Regions from separate parts of the Exiguobacterium sp. s11 genome, predicted to be linked through region 4. Evidence: predicted binding sites of a transcription regulator. Region 4 holds the regulator's gene; each other region holds the start of a gene.

Region 1 (4,782 bases), on a different contig from region 4:
TGCTTTATTCGCACGTGCGATTCGGCTCGAGTCCACGCCATTCAATAAATCCGGATCTTCACTGACGACCGATAAGAACGCTGTCTTTTCTTCTGCCAGTTGGTCGTAACGTGCTTTTAACCAATCCGGGAACGTATCAAACGACTCTTCCGGTGCATCGAAATAACGGATTTTCGTCATCTCATCATCTGACCATTGTACATATACTTGCGTAGCTCCTACTTCGTAGGCGACACGCGTGATTTCACGAACGAGCGGCAAATTTTCGATTCCTGCACGCACCTCGAGTTGTTGTCCTGGTTGTAGATTAATTCCCGTACGCACGGCTAAAGACGCGTATTGTTTTAATTCTGCTTGTGTCGGCATTATGTAATCCCCTTTCTTGTATCTTTATTTTCACGAAATAGTTGCAATTTTGCAAGAAATAAGGCGAAACTAGAAAGAGAAGAGAAGGAGGCATCACCATGGAATTCACACCCGGCGATTTTAAATCGGCTTATACGTATTTTCACCGACAGGCACTCGACCTCGTTGGTGATGAAAAAGCACAGCAAGAATTGTTAGTTCGAGCAGAAATCGGACTTGCGCACTTGACGCAAGATATCGCGTCTACAGAAAGCTCGGACATCGAACGCGAGGCAGAACTCGTCCTTTATTTTCAATTAAAACAACTGCTTGAAATGCTTCGTGCTCTCTATCAGAAAAAATTCGAAATGCATGCGGAGCAGGAACAATTGTTATTGACGGCCGTTCTGTACTTCACGTCTCCTGTTGACGCCTTACCGGACGATAACGTCCTCGGGCTCTTCGATGATGCACAAATCGTCGAGACGATTTACGAAGAACTGGCTGCAGACGTCGATCGCTTTCAACATATGGAATGAATGAAAAAAGCAGCTGTCGCGACAGCTGCTCTTTTTTATGCATTTTGTTTCGAAGCAATATGAACAGGTGTCGTGGATTGACGTGATTCATCTACTTCTAATTTTTCTTTATTCAGCCACGTATAGATCATTCCCATGAAGACTGCTCCACCAATGATGTTACCGGCTAAAGCTGGCAACAGGTTGTGCATCGCTCCGGCAAATGTGATCGTATCCGGATGTGGTACGACTAACGCAATGGAGAACAAGGCCATATTGGCGATGACGTGATCAAATCCAGATGCGAAGAAGACTGCGACCAGTACCATCATCATCATGATCTGCGCCAACTCATTCTTCATGTTCTTTGGAATGAAAATCGCTAAACAGACCATCCAGTTACAGAAGATAGCTCGTGTGAAGATTTCCCACGTCGTATGGTGGATCTTCGTTTCTGAGACAGAAAATAACCAGTTGTTCATACCAAGCTCTTGGATGATTCCTGTTTGAGAAAAGAGTAGCGCAAATGCTAATCCTCCAAGTCCATTTCCAATCAGACAGATCAACCAGACCTTCATCGTATCCATCTTCGTCGTATAGCCGCGCATCGTCGCCGTCGTGAAATACATCGTATTTCCTGTGAACAGCTCTGCCCCACCGTAAACGATCAGGACGAGTGCCACTCCGAAGGTCAGTCCACCAACAAGTGTCGCAACAGGTGACTCCGCCATATATAGACCGTTAATTGCTTTTAAGGTAAAAATAATTGCAAATCCAATGAAAATCCCTGCTAGCATGGCACGAACTAAGTACTCGAGAGGACGCATTTGTAGCATGCACGTCGACTTGATTGCTTTATTCCGTAATCCTTCTAATGCTTCTACCTCGTTCATCGTAGAAACCTCTCTTTCTTTTGTTCAACACTTCACAATGTTTGTTCATTTATTATCATACTTCCATCTTAAAAGATGTTCAAGTATTGAATAGACCTGTTTTATCGTTTTTATAAAAGAACGAGATGTAAACGATATCATTGTGTCGAGATTGTGAAAAATGCCTTTTCTTGCTTTATACAACTAATTAGTTTGAATTCGTAGTCGTGATGCGAAGCGTTCAAAGAAAGTATTTCGCCTTGATGCATCGAGCACATAACCATCAATGACGACCCGATTAAAGCGTCTAGAAGAGGAAGTAGCTCGTTCAATATCGGTCGGAGTGTAGGCGTCGAATGTTTTCCGGTCCATCGTAAAATCTGCACCTGAATACGGATCCGTGTAGTAAATTTCGAGATCGGTCAAATCAGGAATCGTTGAAAATAAAACAAGTGTATGATGCATCAGCACTTTAGATAACCGAGCTTTCAAAAAATCCTGATTCACTTGTAGTGTTCCAGTATCGGTACCAATCCAGGCTTGTCGCTCTTTTCCTGTAACCTCATAAACAAGCCGCAACGATTCCCCTTCGACATCTACCTGTTTTAATTCTGATGAGAACGGAAGTTGTTCGGCTAATTGACGAACCGCTACCGTATTCATCATCGAAGCACCCACTTGTCTCGCTACGAGATCTCCATCATGCCAAATAGACGTTCGATTTTCTTCATCCGATGGTTGAAAAATGCGAATACCAATTAGTATTACTAAACAAATACAACCAATAAGCAAGAACGTTTTTTTCATTTTCATCACCTTCCTAAAAAAACGTACCCTTTTTCATCTTTTTTCATAAGAAGGGTTGAAATTTTATGCATATGGGCGTACTCTTGCAGGCAGATACTCACAGAAGGAGGAGCATGAGGTCACTCATCATATTGCCATGACTACAACACACCCACAGAAAAAGAGAGTTGAAAAAATTAGTTTTTTAATCATCGGTACATTGCTTTATTCCCTTTACATCAGTTTACTACTATCTCCAAATGATATCGGATCAGGTGGTATCATGGGGATCACACTCATCATCCAAGAGCTCTTCCACACGCCAATCGGTTTAACGCAATTGCTTTTAAACATCCCACTCTTCCTTTTAGGTTTTCGTTTTCTGCGTAAACGGTTCATGTTCTTATCCGGCATCATCGTCGTTGCTTCCTCTTTTTTAATCGACTGGATTCCGACTCAAATTGTTCCGGAATCTTTAAATGATCCGCTCGTCGCCTCCATCTTTGCCGGTCTAGTCTCTGGACTTGCGATGGCATTGATCTTCTTCGGTGGTGCTTCAACTGGAGGGCTTGATATTCTTGGAAAGTTTTTCTTCGCTCGTTTTCATAACTGGCCACTTCCTCGCATATTTCTGATGCAAGATCTTGTCATCTACATCCTTGTTTGGTGGGTGTTTGACTTAAAACACGTTATGTACGCGCTCATCATGAGCTTCGTTCGCGCCAAAGCCCTTCAGACGGTTTACAGTTTCTATTCTGCTTCTAAGCAATGTATCATCATTTGTGAGAAAGCAGATGAAATCAATGAAGTCATTACAAAAGAACTCGGTCGTGGTGTCACGATTCTCGATGCACGTGGAGGATATTCCAACCGAACGAAAAAAATGGTCTATGTCGTCGTTCAAAATAATGAAATCGTCCGTTTGCAGGAGATCGTCTCTTCCGTTGAGCCAAATGCATTCGTTACATTCTCAGAAATTCATACGGTTTTCGGAAACTATAAGGAACATTCCTATTCGTTTTAACCAAGCGCAGCCAAGCTGCGCTTTTTCTTCTACATAAAACAGCTTCTCGGATTGCACTAGCTTTCCTGCTTTTTTATTCAGAATACTGACTTCTTACTTTCCTATCCCTATTCAAAAAATAGACAGGCTTCACTTTTCTTGTAATAGTAGTTAAGCTAATGACATGTCTTTTTATTTAAAGGAATGATTGCATGCACTCACTATGGCGTCAGCGTGTTCTGCTGATTCTTTTGATCAGTTTATTTGCCTCTATACCAATCATTTATGCCTTATCTGGTTATCGGACAATTGCGGCGATGACAGCGCAGATGAAGGATCATGATATACCGTTAATTAATCAAGTCGATCAGTTGGTTGAACATAATCGAGATCGAGCAAACGCAGTCCGCGGCCTCTTATTGTACGAAGATAATCGTTATATTGAACAATATTATTTTTCGACTTCGAAAATTCATGACTTACGTAATAGTCTGAATCAATCTTCGACTACTCCAGGAACAATTAAAGATCTTCTTCGTCGCAACAATGTCTGGGAGTCAGAAATCGAACGGGTTTTCGTCGTATATGAACGCCAAAGTCCAGCAGCAGCAAAACGTCTCGCCAGACAATCGACTCAAACGACTCAGACGATCCTTGAAGACTTATCACGTGTAAAAGATGATTTATATCGAACGCTTCAGGCAAAATTACAACAATCGGATGCGTTAATTGCTACATATAAATGGATGTGCCTCGGCCTGTCAATTCTGTCCTTTTTGATGATTAGTGCAACGATTTTTTTCTTCCATCGCTTCGTTCCTGCCATATCAGAGAAATCAGCACAAGAATAAACAAAAAGGAGCTGACTCAAAAGTCAGTCTTTACAAAGATAAGGGTGGCAGATCATCATTCTGCCACCCTTATCTCGTAACAAAAAGAATGATGCGTCACACGTCACTTCTACAGGAACAAGCGCGATTTTGCGCTATCAGAGACGAACGAGACCCGCTTTTCTGCTGGAATGAAGCAAGAAAGCCAGCTTGTGTCTCGCCTGAGGAAAGGGTCTGAAAAGATGAGTTATTCTTTTTTCGAGTCAGCCTCTTCAGATTATAGAGGCGTCATCTTGATTGACAGGACGAGGTCGATGCTTGTCCTAGGAAAACGATCCGAGATGAACAAAAAAAGCGCAGCAATAGCTACGCTTTTCGTTATTCTAAAGAATCATTCACGTACTGCTTTTCCCTCATGCACATGTTCC
Region 2 (4,782 bases), 760 kb from region 4:
GTTATCGAACAAGAAGAGTCGTAAAATCAAGTACAACGCCGGAATCAAGAGTAAGAGTCCGAAGATGAAGACAACGACGAGTGCGGAAGCCATTGTTTCGTTAACGACCGCTTTGTTGATATCGATATATGGATACAAGATATATGGTAAGTGCGTATAACCGTAACCGAACCATGCCACTCCATACTGTAGCATGACCGCGACGAAAGCAATTCCGTAATTCTTCTTCATGTAGACGAGTGTCACCGCAACGAGGAAGAAGATGAAACTAGCAGCGAACCACCACCAGTTCCCGTTTAAGATGTTCTCATAGTGCCATGCCGCTTGATTTTTCAATCCAAAGAAAACGAGTGCACAGACTAGAATCGTTGGACCACTCCAGAAGAGTGCCCATTTACGAATTAGCGGAGTAGCCCCTTCATCCTTCGCTTTATCTGCGTAGAACAAGAGGAACATCGCACTGATATAGAGGACGGATACGATAGCGAGTGCTACGACCGACCAAGAGTAAAAGTTCGTAAATAATTTTGTTCCTAAAAACTCGACTGTTTCATTCGTTTTACGAATGAATCCACCTTGACTGATCGTCAAAGTCGTTGACATCGCCGCCGGAATCAATAGACCAGTTGCTCCATATAAGAACGTATAGAACATGCTGTCGTTTGATCCATAATTGGCAAATGCATAGAAGCTACCACGAATCGCAATTAATACGAGAACGATTGAGGCTGGCACGAGCAGTGCCGTACCGAAATAATAAGCGGTATCCGGGAAGAACCCGACTAGTCCGACGAAGAAGAATACGAAGAAGACATTCGTTACCTCCCACACTGGTGAGAGATAACGAAGAATCAATCGATTCGTTAAATGATCCCGCTTCGTATATTTTGAATAAAAGGCGTAAAATCCAGCACCGAAGTCAATTGAGGCAACGATGAGATATCCGTACAGGAAAGTCCAAAGGACCGTAATTCCTAGTGTTTGAACGTCCAAATCGTTCCCTCCTTACTTGTTATCATCCACGAACATAGCTTCCCCACGCGCGTGGTGGTTTTCAGCAAGTTCTTGAAGTTCTTTTCCAACCGGGTTTTTCTTGAACATCCGTAATAATACGACTGTACAAATCGTACCGAGCATCAAGTACAAGGCACTGAATAGAATCAACATCGGACCAACAGCAGTTGATGTCGTCGCCGCATCTGCTGTCCGCATGATGCCGTACAGTGTCCAAGGTTGACGACCAATTTCAGCATACATCCAACCTGCTTCAATTGAAATCATCGCCAGAGGTCCACCGATGAAGACACCTCTTAAAATCCATTTGTTATAAGGATTTAATTTTTTCAAACGGAATGCCAAGATGAACAAGGCAGAGATGGCAGCCAAATACATACCAATCGAAACCATGATATCGAAGAAATAGTGAACGATCAGCGGTGCTTGATCTTCTTTTGCGAACTCATTTAGACCAATGACTTCTGTATCTGGAGCTCCACCCGCAAGAATTGAGAGTGCATATGGGATTTTGACGGCACCCTTGATTTCATAACTGCCGTCTTCTTGCTGATCAAGTATCCCACCGAAGATCAACTCGGCTTCACTTGTCGTTTCAAAATGCCATTCAGCAGCTGCGAGTTTCTCTGGCTGGTATTTCGCCAAGTATTTCCCTGAGAAGTCCCCGACAAGTGCCGTCGAGAAGGCAAAAATCAATCCAGCCATGACCGTTAAGCGAAATGCTTTTTTGTGATACGCTGTTTCCGCTGCCGAGAGTGTTTTTTTGCGGAGTAAGTGGAACGCCGCGATTGCCGCCAAGATGAATGCGACTGTTAAATAAGCCGATACGATGACGTGTGTTGCTTTTGTAGGTGTTGCTGTATTGAACATTGCTTTCAATGGTTCAATTTGCGTTAGCGTTCCGTTGACGATCTTAAATCCTTCTGGTGAGTTCATGAAGGAGTTGACCGTCGTAATGAAGAATGCTGATGCTGTCGCACCAATGACGACCGGAATCCCGATCAACCAGTGTAACCATGGGTTTTTGAACCGATCCCACGTGTACAGATAAATACCGAGGAAAATCGCTTCAAAGAAGAATGCGAATGTTTCCATAAATAGCGGTAGTGCGATCGTTTGACCAGCCACTTGCATGAGTGACGGCCAAAGTAGTGATAATTGCAATCCGATGGCCGTCCCTGTCACGACACCGACTGCGACGGTAACGACGTATCCACGCGTCCACCGTCTTGCTAATAAAATATAATCCGGATCTTTGCGTTTCAGACCGATGAATTCAGCTGCGAGTACCATGAGTGGTACCCCGACGCCAATCGTCGCGAATATAATATGAAACGCTAATGTGAGCCCTGTCAACAATCGACTGAGCAATACGGGATCATTGAACATGTATATAGCCCCCTCTTCCTAAAACATACTTCTCTATATGGTCTATAACCGTATCATAGAGAACATAACCCTTTATGTCTTTTTATAATGTTTGATGTAACAAATTGTTCACATGTGCACGTGATTTTTTTCACAAAATGTTCGAAAACTCCTATTCTTACATATATAAAAAGCTTTCCCATTCTTGATTTCGAAAGGGAAAGCTTAATGTCCTTCATTATTTCATAAAACTTTTTTAAACATATTCTCGGAAATAATGATCGAGTAAATCAATCACAAATGGAATCGCGGATTCATCCGGATTCAAGGTTGGTTGATGAAGTCCAGATGTCGGATTGTCGACTCCAAGCCAAAACATCATCCCTGGAATTTCCTTCAACATGAATCCGAAGTCTTCTCCTGTCATTGCTGCATCACATTCAATGTAGTTCGCATTCATCTTGACGAATGATGAAAATTTATCAACGATGTGTCGGTCATTGACGACCTCGTAATAACGATTTCCGAATTGCAGATCAATCTTGACGCCAAAGGAAGCTTCGATTCCTCGAATGATGTCACGAACGCGTCGTTCCAGTTTTTCCATGTCTTCCCCATTGAGTGCGCGCATCGTACCGTCAAGAACTGCTCTACCGGCGATGACGTTTTCTCGAATCCCGGCATCGACCTTTCCGATCGTGATGACGCTACAGTTCATCGGATTGATGGATCGGCTGACGATTGTTTGCAATTGCATGATTAAGGCTGCTTGCGCGACGACCGTATCAATCGTCAAATGAGGAAAGGCCGCGTGACCACTTTGACCATAGATCGTGATATGGACTTCTCGAGCACTCGCGAACAAGACGCCGGGACGGCTTGCAATCGTACCGACTGGATACTCCGGTGCGACGTGAAGACCATACATCTCACTTGGACGATATTTTTCAAACAACGGACTTTTAATCATCGGTTCTGCCCCGCCCGGACCTTCTTCCGCTGGTTGGAATAAAAAGACGACATCATCCATGACCGGCAATTCAATGATTCGTTTCATCAACCCTAACGCAATCGACGTGTGCATATCGTGACCACAGGCATGCATGAAGCCTGGATGTTCCGAGCAAAATGGAAGACCTGTCGCTTCTTCGATCGGTAACCCATCAATGTCTGCCCGGTATCCAATCGTCCGATTTCCAGTCAATCCTTTCACTCGAACGAAAACTCCCGTTTCAAACGTATCATACGTGACACGATCTGGTGGATAAGCACGAATTTGTTCCAATATAAAAGCTTGCGTCTTAAATTCCTTGAACCCTGGTTCTGGTATTTTATGAAGCGCGCGCCGCATTTCAATGGCGTATTCCATCTGACTGACTTCCTCCTTCTTCTTTTACGATGTCCCAAAATGCTTGAACTTGTTTTAGTTCAAGCATCGATTCCGTAGACAAAATCCATGTATCTCGCTTTAATATCTTTCCGGACGATGTTTTTAACGGAAGCTGCATGACTTCATTTGATTGTTGGATCGTCGACTCGGGTAAAATCGCAAATCCAATTCCATGTAGAGCCATCTGCTTACATGTCTCGATTTGATCGACGACCAGCGTCCGAGATGGTGGACTTGCGAACCGATCTTGCCACCATTCTAAAATTTCTTGATAGTACGTTGAATCACTCTTGAACTGGATGAATGGTCGATCCGTCACGCGTAACTGTTCGATTGACGTCAACTCACTATCGACTAAATAGAGCGGATCCGAGAAAAGACGTTCTTTAACACCTTTCCAGTCCGGGTTTCCACGAATGATCCCGATATGAAAATGTTCCTCTAACATATGACGCATCATCTCACTGGACCATCCCGTGACGAGCTGAACACGGACATGCGGATAACGCTCAACGAATCGTTTCAAGACACGCGGGAGCCAGTATTGCCCCATGATGGAAGCGACGGCAATTCGAAGCGTTCCATAAACAGCACCCTCTTCTGCCGTCAATTCACTTTTTAACTCAAGTTCCTTCCGATTCATCTCTTTTGCGAGACCGATTACTTTTTCTCCTTGTGGTGTGATGCTTAACCCACGCGATGAACGAATGAATAACTTTGTTCCCCAGCGTCTTTCAATCGCAACGAGACGTTGACTAAGTGCAGGTTGCGAGACGAATAATCGTTCAGCAGCGCGCCTCATATTCAATTCTTCCGATAAGGTGATCAACATTTCCATTTCCGACACTTGCAATGTGAGATTCGACTCCTCATGATATAAGATGGCATTAGTTTAACACGTTAGAAAGGACGATACATATGACACGCTATCATTTTATGTTCATCATCTCAACGATTGCAACGCTTGGCAGTCTCTATTTCAGTGAAATTCGTGGATTCATCCCCTGCCC
Region 3 (4,782 bases), on a different contig from region 4:
CTGTCGCTGCTTCTTGATACATCTTCTTCAAGGCTGCATTCATTTCCGCTTCAGAAACCGTCGTCGGAAACGGAATTACTTTTCGATCGTTCTTCATTTCGATCGCCCTTTCCGGTGAGGAGTAGCCGGTCGTTTAATCGTCTGAGGTGCTGTGAATTCACGTTTTGGAATGACTTCCCCACGGTAAATTTCCATTGCTTCCATCTCGACGCCCATTTGCTTCGCAAGTGTTTTTAAGTGTTTTAAGTCTTGATCCGTAACAAGAGCAAGTACCATTCCGTTCGCATTTCCACGTCCCGTCCGACCTGAACGGTGTACGAAATCGTCAAGCGACTCCGGTAAATCGTAATGGACGACATGCGTGACTGCTTCGATATCTAGACCACGTGCCGCAAGACCTGTCGTGACGAGTAAAGGAAACTCTCCTTTTTTGTAAGAACGTAATGTCTCCATTCGCTCTCGTTTTCCTTTTTCAGCATCCAAAATCCGATATTTCAATGAGAATTTACTCAACTCACCATTTAATGGTCCGAGGAAGGAGCGGTTGTTGATGAATGTCAGCACTTTTGATCCTTGCATGTTCGCCAGGCGACGTAACAATTCCGGCTTCTGACGACGTGAAGTCTCCAAATAACCGAATGTCACTTGTGTGCTGACGGCACGCTCAACCCGAATCGTCTCAGGGTTGTTTGCAAGCGTCCGTCCCCATTCTGCTGTCCGTTCCGGCAATGTCGCGGAGACGAATGCTAACTGACGATCGCGTAGTGCACTGTTTGCGATTCGCGTCGCCGAGTCACTCATACCACTCTCATAGATTTGATCCGCTTCGTCCAAGACGATCAATTTCACCTTATGCATCTTTAGCTTCTTCGAATCGATCAACTCAACGAGACGCCCTGGCGTTCCGACGATGATTTGTGGTTTTTTCTTCAATCGTTCATATTGTCGTTTTAATTCAACACCACCAATGAATGCACCGGATTTGATACCACTTCCTTGAGCAAACAATTGAATGACTTGATGAATTTGCATGACGAGTTCCCGTGTTGGTGCCGTGATCACGACTTGCACGTGTGGTTCTTCTACTTCAATCTTTTCTAAAGCTGGAATGACATAAGCAAGCGTCTTCCCTGTTCCTGTTGGCGCTTCAGCCAGGACATCTTTTCCTTCGCGCAACAACGGAATCGCTTGTTCTTGAACAGGCATCAACTCGGTAAAGCGCGCCCGTTCCCATGCTTCCTGTAAAAATGGTTTTGTAAAGTTCATAACGATTTCTCCTACTCTCTTAATTCCATCATGCCGTTACGTATTCGACATGATCTCCTGATGCATCACGGTATCCCCGTAATGTCTGTGTATATTCATTTCCTGCGTCGAGCAATCGAATGTGGAATCGAATCTCGCTTTCACCGGCTTCTTCTTCTAAAATCTCGAATCCTTGGATGACACGATCCTGTAATTCTGCAGCGAGTGCCGGGTACTCCGCAAGACTCGCATACGTCGCTTTTACGTCAACCGGACGACGAACAAGCGCAATCCAATACGATTCATCATAGCCGATAAAGTCTTCATAATCAAAATCATCTTCAAATCGAATCCAGAATCCATCATTTTCGAATTCCGTGATCATTCCCGTTCGCGTTGAACCGTCCGATCCGATTTTCAGCGAGACCCAGTCTCCCGACTGATACTCTCCTTGTTGTGTTAATGATACATACTCCATTTGGCACACCTCCACGTTCTATATTCCCTTTTTCATTGTCAACGATACGTCTTAAAAATACAAGGCACCGTAGCGTGACATTCCTCACAGTTTCAACTGTTCTAGTGAATCTTTTTCAAATCAACTCATACAGTTTCCAAAAAACCTTGAATTAGCAATCTAAAACTGTTTTTTTAAAACTATTTTCATATGAATACAGAAATAAAGAAAGCCCGTCATATCAACGTTTGTCCACTTGTTAAAACATTCACATGAACGTAAAGGGAATCACCCCTTCCTTTTGTTACACTATTCACATAAGGAACTGATGATTAGCTCAATATTAAAGGAGTGGTATCCATGTTATTAGAAAAAACAAGTGCCTGGGCAAGCTTTACGTCTGGTGAATGGGTAAAGACGATCGATGTCGCAGACTTCATCCGACTCAATCGCACGGAATATACAGGAGATGATCACTTTTTAGTCGGTCCGACGCAAGCAACGGAACGTCTCTGGCAACAAATTCTACAGCTGACGAATGAAGAACGACAACGTGGTGGTGTATATGCCGTCGATGCTAAAACACCATCAACGATCCTCTCGCATGATGCAGGGTATCTGAATCGCTCACTTGAAAAAATCGTCGGTTTACAGACAGACGAACCGTTTAAACGTTCGATTCATCCGAACGGTGGGATTCGGATGGTGAATGATGCCCTAGCTGCGTATGGCTTTGAAGCAGACGAGACCGTCACGAAAACTTTCAGCGAGTACCGGAAGACACATAACCAAGGGGTTTTCGATGCCTATACCCCTGAAATGCGCGCTGCACGTAAAGCCGGTATTATCACCGGATTACCTGATGCTTATGGTCGCGGACGGATCATCGGTGACTATCGTCGTGTTGCTTTGTACGGAACGGCACGCTTGATCGAAGAACGTAAGAAGGATTTAAAGGCACGTGGCGGGTTCTTATCTGAATCGATGATTCGCGACCGTGAAGAGATGAATGAACAGTTGCGCGCATTAACGGAATTGACCGAGCTTGGAGCTCGCTATGGTTTCGATCTCTCCCGCCCTGCAGAAACAGCACAAGAAGCATTCCAGTGGGTCTATCTTGCCTATCTTGCTGCCATCAAAGAGCAAAACGGGGCAGCCATGTCACTCGGTCGAGTCTCGACGTTCCTTGATATTTATGTCGAACGTGATCTTGCGGCTGGTCGCTTGACGGAAGAGACTGCACAAGAACTCGTCGATCATTTCGTCATGAAGCTTCGGATCGTTAAGTTCTTACGGACACCAGACTACAACGATCTATTCTCAGGTGATCCGACGTGGGTAACGGAATCAATCGGTGGAATGAGTGAAGATGGACGATCAAACGTCACGAAAAGTTCATTCCGCTTCTTACACACTCTCTCGACACTTGGTCCGGCACCGGAACCGAATCTAACCGTTCTCTGGTCTACTCAGCTTCCACGCGGATTCAAGGAATTCTGTGCGAAGATGTCGATCGTTTCAAGCTCGATTCAATATGAAAACGATGATTTGATGTTACCGGTTTATGGAGATGATTACGGCATCGCTTGTTGTGTCTCCGCGATGAAGATCGGGAAACAGATGCAGTTCTTCGGTGCGCGAGCAAACCTGGCAAAAGCATTACTTTATACGATCAATGGCGGAATGGACGAGAAGCTCAAAATCCAAGTCGCCCCAGCAAGTCCATTGATGCTTGATGAAGTACTCGATTACGAAACCGTCATGGCGGCTTATGATCGTCAACTCGATTGGCTCGCAGAACTGTACGTCAACACACTGAATGTCATCCACTACATGCATGATAAGTACAGCTACGAACGGATTGAGATGGCTTTACATGATCCAGAAATCTTACGGACGATGGCATGCGGTATCGCTGGTTTATCGGTCGTCGCTGACAGTCTATCTGCCATCCGTTACGCAACAGTTCGTCCAATCCGAGATGCGGATGGGATTGCAGTTGATTTCAAGATCGAAGGCGAGTTTCCGAAGTTCGGGAATAACGATGAACGGGTAGATCAGATGGCGGTCGATCTCGTCACACTGTTCATGGAGAAAATCCGTAAACATCCAACGTATCGCAATGCCCTTCCGACGCAGTCTGTCCTGACGATTACTTCAAACGTCGTCTACGGTAAAAAAACAGGAAATACGCCAGATGGACGCCGTGCGGGTGAACCATTCGCACCTGGTGCTAACCCGATGCATGGACGTGACACTAGAGGAGCTGTCGCCGCACTGACATCTGTCGGAAAATTACCATATGAACATGCGCTCGACGGGATTTCCTACACGTTCTCGATCGTGCCAAAAGCACTTGGTAAGGATGAAGCCACACGCATTCGCAATACAGTCGGATTACTTGACGGATATATGGGTGGTACGACTTCAAAAGGACACCATTTGAATGTCAACGTCTTTGACCGTGAGACGTTACTCGATGCCATGGAGCATCCAGAACAATATCCACAGTTAACGATTCGGGTATCCGGTTATGCAGTCAACTTCATTAAACTGACGCGTGAACAACAGATCGATGTCATCAATCGAACGTTCCACGGTTCTCTCTAAAATGATGTGTAGTATGTGAAAGGAAGTGAGCAGGATGACCTATGGTATGATCCATTCCGTTGAATCATGTGGAACAGTCGATGGTCCTGGCATTCGATTCATCGTCTTTACGCAAGGATGTCCACTACGATGTCAATACTGTCATAACGTGGATACATGGGAGTTCGGTTGCGGACGGCGTGTCTCAGCAGACGAAGTCGTAAAAGAAGCGATCAGCTATCGCTCCTTTTTCGAGGCCACGGGTGGCGGAATCACCTTCTCTGGAGGTGAACCGCTCGCTCAGCCAGAATTCTTGGAGGCTGCTTTAACAGAAGCAAAACGCCATGGACTGCATACGGTCATCGATACCGCGGGATCCGTCGTCCCGAAAAACATCGATGCGATTCTCGATGCGACGGATCTAGTACTACTCGATATCAAACATATCGACGATGCCGCTTGTCGCGTCTTGACTGGACGGAGTAACGCCA
Region 4 (4,782 bases):
GTTCACGCATCAAGGGCCATTCGTTCCAAATCTCATCGATGACGCGGTTCCGGTCATTGAGTTCTGCCTGCTCTTGATCGTAATATCCGATCGAGACGCCAGTTCCGAAACGGAAATCACCGAAGAGGGGGCGTAAGCGACCGACGAGGACTTTTAAGAGCGTCGACTTTCCGATGCCGTTCGGTCCGACGAGTGCCAGTGATTCACCGCGTTGCAAGCGGAACGTGATGTCTTTTGAGACAGCTTCTTCGTAACCGATTGCCAGTTGATTGACTTGAAGAACGTCATTCCCGCTCTGTTTTTCAATCGGGAAGGACAGGACCGTGCTACGCTCATCCCCATCTGGTCGGTCGAGCCGATCGACCTTCTCGAGCCGCTTCCGGACACTTTGGGCACGTTTGGTCGTCGTCGCTCGGGCGATGTTCCGTTGAATGAAGTCCTGCATCTTCGCGATTTCTTCTTGTTGCTGTTCGAACTGTTTCATTTCTTGATCGTACAATGCCGCTTTTTGTTCCAAGTACTTCGTGTAGTTACCGGTGAACTTACGGCAGACATTGCGTGACAGCTCATAGACGACATTGACGACTTGGTCAAGGAAGTACCGGTCGTGCGAGACGATCAGAACGGCACCACGATAACCACCGAGGTAACTTTCGAGCCAAGCGAGCGTATCGATATCGAGGTGGTTGGTCGGTTCATCGAGAATGAGGAGCTCTGGTGCTTGCAGGAGCATCTTCGCTAAGGCGAGACGTGTCCGTTGACCACCGGATAACGTTTGGATCCGGCGCGAATAATCGTCCGGATAAAAGCGCATGCCGTGCAGGACGGAGCGGATATTCGCTTCGAACTGATAACCACCCGCTTCTGAGAAGTCGTGTTGCGCTTGATCGTACGTCTTTAGGAGACGATCGTACGCGACCGGATCGTTCAAGATATGCTCCATGCCCATTTCGATTTCCATCCGGCGTAGTGTTCGTTCTTGTTCTTGGAGATGTTCAAAGACGGTCAGCATCTCGTTCCAGATCGTCTCGTTCGATTCAAGACCACTGTCTTGCGCGAGATAACCGATTTTGACATCCTTGCCTTTCATGATGTCGCCCAAGTCATGACTGAGTTCGCCAGCGATGATTTTGAGCAAGGTCGATTTACCGGCACCATTTCGTCCGACGAGCGCAATCCGGTCACGCTCTTGTACTTCCAATTTGATATTTTCTAAAATCGGCTCAACGCCGAATGATTTCGAGAGTTGGTTGACTTGTAAGAGTATCATTTCCATCCATCCTTCCACCCTTTAGTCTATCACGAACAAAAGCGCGAGGTCCTGCGGAATATATTATTTGTGACTCTATGTGAAGTGGTTTACAATCAAGGAGAGTAGAAAGCTTTTTGCAAAGATTTGGGTGCCACGATGGATGTGGCCGAAGGGGGAACTGCAGGATGAATGGACCAGACACAAAAATTCCACAAGCGACAGCAAAACGGTTGCCGCTATATTATCGCTTCATCCAAAGTTTATACAATTCAGGCAAGCTCCGCGTCTCTTCTGCTGAGTTAAGCGAGGCGGTGAAGGTTGATTCAGCAACGATTCGTCGCGATTTTTCCTACTTTGGGGCATTAGGGAAGAAGGGGTATGGATATAACGTTCAACATCTCTTAACGTTTTTCCGCAAAACCTTGAATCAAGATGAGGTGACGAATGTTGCCTTAATCGGGGTCGGTCATCTCGGAACAGCGTTTGCAAATTATAACTTTTTAAAGAATAATAGTACTCGGATAGTCGTTGCGTTTGATGCGGACGAAGAGAAGGTCGGAACAACGACGCATGACGTTCCAATCTATCATGTTTCGGACATGAAAGAACAAATCGAAGCGAATCAGGTCGATGTTGCCATCTTGACGGTTCCATCCCAGTTCGCGCAGTCAGTAGCGGATGAGTTAGTCGAGTATGGTGTGACTGGCATCCTGAACTTTACGCCCGCGCGGTTGAACGTGCCAGCGAGCGTCCGGGTCCATCACATCGATTTATCGATCGAGTTGCAGTCATTAGTTTATTTCATGAAGCATTATTCGCAATCAGCTGAAGGAGTGAAATCATAATGGAAAACCTTATCCCATCAACTATAGCATTCATCGGACCAGGTAGCTTAGCACTAATCGGTGTCGTCGCATTAATCATCTTCGGACCGAAGAAGTTACCTGAACTTGGTCGTGCTGCGGGTCAGACATTGAAAGAGTTCAAGAGCGCAACGAACGGTATCATGGACGACGATAAAAAGGATGAACCGAAAGAGAAGTGATTGAATCATGGCGATTGATCAAGAACAAAGCGTGACGTCGCATCTGGACGAACTGCGTAAACGGATCGTCTGGTCGCTTATCATCGTCGTCGTCCTGTTCGCTGTTGCATTTCCGCTCGTCCGACCGCTCGTTCGCTTCTTGCAAGCGGACTTAAAAGAGCTCGGTATCGGTTTGAATGCCTTCAACGTCGCAGATCCTTTAATGTTGTATTTGAATCTTGCGTTCATCATCGCAATCGTGCTGGCATCGCCGTTCTGGATGTATCAACTCTGGGCATTCGTCCGCCCTGGTCTGTATGATAAGGAGCAAAAAGCGACATTGACGTATATTCCGGTCATCTTCTTTCTATTTTTGGCTGGTGTAGCCTTCTCATACTTTTGGTTGTTACCTTTCTTATTAAAAGTTTCGACTGAACTAGGGAAGGAACTCGGAATCGAACAAGTCATCGGAGTTGAGAACTACTTCAGTTTCTTAATCCGATTAACGATTCCGTTCGGTCTTCTTTTCCAATTGCCGGTCGTGACGATGTTTCTGACACGTCTTGGTCTCGTGACGCCAATTTTCATGCGAAAGAATCGGAAATATGCGTACTTTGCGCTGTTCGTCGTTGCGGCATTGATCGCACCGCCGGACGTGACGTCACACTTGATGATCTCGGTCCCATTGTTCGTTCTCTATGAAATCAGCATCTTGATTTCTGCGCGGACGTACAAAAAGGTCTTGATCCTCGAGCAACAGGCAGAGCTTGAACGACAGGCGGATTTGATGCGTGAATTGAATAAATGAATCGTGAATTCCTTCCGATAATTTTGGAAGGGATTCTTTTTTATGAAAGCGTTATTTTTATATTGATAAAGCAGTTAGCGATGCGTATACTAAAGTTAATTCATGGGGGCTTAGCTCAGCTGGGAGAGCGTTTGGCTGGCAGCCAAAAGGTCGTCGGTTCGATCCCGATAGTCTCCACCATATTCGTACACTTCAAACTCTTGAGCATTCAAGAGCTTTTTTGTTGTTTTCAAAATATGGAAATGCAATATAAAGTGTCAATAAAAACAAATAATTATATAAAACAGACAGAACTGAATTGTTTATTTCCATCTATTTCATTAAACTAAATATACAGAATTTTCGTTTAACTGTTTTGTTGGTAACATCATTATAGTTTTTTAGAAAAGGGGAAAAGAAGTATGAAGAAGGAAATCGCACTCTTGGCAGCTGTCTTGATGACATCTTCCAACTTGGTCAGTGCTCAAGGAGCACTGTCCTCGCAAGATAAGGCAAGCGGTCAAAAGCCGCACGCCCTCTCACTTAAGAAAACAGGACAGGAGAAGGTGTATAAGCAGTCTGACAAGGTCCGTGTCGTCATCGAGATGGAGCAGAAGCCGGCGATTCAAATTGCGCAGGCACAAAACAAGCGGTATAGCACATTGAGCAATGCCGAAAAAGAGTCGATTAAGGATCGCCTCGTAAGTGTCCAAAAATCAGTCAAGTCATCGATCGCTAAAAAATCGATTCCCGTTACATATAAGGAAAGCTTCACGACCGTCATTAACGGATTCAGTGGTGAAGTCAAGTTCGGCGACATCGAAGACATCAAACAACTCGACGGAGTCAAGAGCGTACATATCGCCCATGAATACGCGCGACCGAAAGCCGATAAAGGTGCAAAACCAGATATGTTATATAGCAAAGATATGGTTAATGCAAAAGAAACATGGCAGGACTACGGCTTCAAAGGGGAAGGGACAATTGTAGCGGTTATCGATACGGGGATTGATCCGTCGCATAAAGATATGGTGTTGAGCCCAGAGACGAAGATTGATTTGACTTCTTCAAAGGTTGAAAGCGCCAAAGAATCAAAAGGACTAAAAGGGAAGTATTTCACGGAAAAAGTCCCATACGGCTATAACTACGCTGATCACGATAGCGAAATCCGTGATTTAGGTGCAGGTGCATCGATGCACGGAATGCACGTAGCGGGTACGGTCGGTGCTAATGGAGACGAAGCGAACGGTGGTATCAAAGGGGTCGCACCGGAAACACAACTCCTCGCGATGAAAGTATTCGGAAATGATCCAGGCATGCCATCGACATTCAGTGATATCTACATCAAAGCGATTGATGATGCGATCGCCCTCGGAGCGGATGTCATCAACATGAGTCTCGGTTCGACAGCATCATTCGTCAACGCAGATGATCCAGAGCAACGGGCAATCGTCAACGCGATGAACAACGGGATCTTATGTGCGATCTCTGCTGGAAACTCGGCATTCACAGGACATGGTGCAGGCAATCCGTATACAGCGAATCCTGACATCGGTGTTGTAGGATCTCCAGGGTTGATCAGCCAAGCGCTACAAGTCGCATCGCTAGAGAATACGAAATTAACGCTTGAAGGTATGGCACTGACGATTGACGGACAAGATGCTGGGTATTTGGCGTACCAAAAACAGGACTCGCCGAATCCGATTAAGGTATTCAACA

What was found. The regulator Rex, encoded in region 4, represses fermentation and respiration genes when NADH is low (regulators of the CRP and FNR family bind a similar motif). The targets are predictions, from matches to a motif close to TTGTGAAATATTTCACAA.
Region 1: KNQ12_RS15525 (formate/nitrite transporter family protein) is a predicted target of Rex. The motif match lies at 1,777-1,794, and genes of this name have one in related genera.
Region 2: KNQ12_RS03840 (cytochrome ubiquinol oxidase subunit I) is a predicted target of Rex. The motif match lies at 2,522-2,539, and genes of this name have one in related genera.
Region 3: pflB (formate C-acetyltransferase) is a predicted target of Rex. The motif match lies at 1,959-1,976, and genes of this name have one in related genera.

Annotation. Positions count from the first base shown of each region.
Region 1 covers NZ_JACSNF010000006.1:106,162-110,943, reverse strand. Annotated here, with positions in the region: gene KNQ12_RS15535 (aminopeptidase) at 1-366, opposite strand, end outside; gene KNQ12_RS15530 (YkvA family protein) at 465-884, shown strand; gene KNQ12_RS15525 (formate/nitrite transporter family protein) at 920-1,756, opposite strand; gene KNQ12_RS15520 (hypothetical protein) at 1,940-2,542, opposite strand; gene KNQ12_RS15515 (YitT family protein) at 2,679-3,545, shown strand; gene KNQ12_RS15510 (CHASE3 domain-containing protein) at 3,737-4,375, shown strand; gene KNQ12_RS15505 (ArsR/SmtB family transcription factor) at 4,746-4,782, opposite strand, start outside.
Region 2 covers NZ_JACSNF010000001.1:678,021-682,802, forward strand. Annotated here, with positions in the region: gene KNQ12_RS03835 (cytochrome d ubiquinol oxidase subunit II) at 1-993, opposite strand, end outside; gene KNQ12_RS03840 (cytochrome ubiquinol oxidase subunit I) at 1,006-2,403, opposite strand; gene KNQ12_RS03845 (N-acetyldiaminopimelate deacetylase) at 2,639-3,751, opposite strand; gene KNQ12_RS03850 (transcriptional regulator CcpC) at 3,735-4,625, opposite strand; gene KNQ12_RS03855 (disulfide bond formation protein B) at 4,691-4,782, shown strand, end outside.
Region 3 covers NZ_JACSNF010000006.1:165,681-170,462, reverse strand. Annotated here, with positions in the region: gene KNQ12_RS15830 (hypothetical protein) at 1-97, opposite strand, end outside; gene KNQ12_RS15825 (DEAD/DEAH box helicase) at 94-1,266, opposite strand; gene KNQ12_RS15820 (hypothetical protein) at 1,295-1,723, opposite strand; gene pflB (formate C-acetyltransferase) at 2,063-4,312, shown strand; gene pflA (pyruvate formate-lyase-activating protein) at 4,347-4,782, shown strand, end outside.
Region 4 covers NZ_JACSNF010000001.1:1,441,087-1,445,868, reverse strand. Annotated here, with positions in the region: gene KNQ12_RS07555 (ATP-binding cassette domain-containing protein) at 1-1,270, opposite strand, end outside; gene KNQ12_RS07550 (redox-sensing transcriptional repressor Rex) at 1,438-2,097, shown strand; gene KNQ12_RS07545 (twin-arginine translocase TatA/TatE family subunit) at 2,097-2,297, shown strand; gene tatC (twin-arginine translocase subunit TatC) at 2,305-3,084, shown strand; tRNA gene KNQ12_RS07535 (tRNA-Ala) at 3,189-3,264, shown strand; gene KNQ12_RS07530 (S8 family serine peptidase) at 3,486-4,782, shown strand, end outside.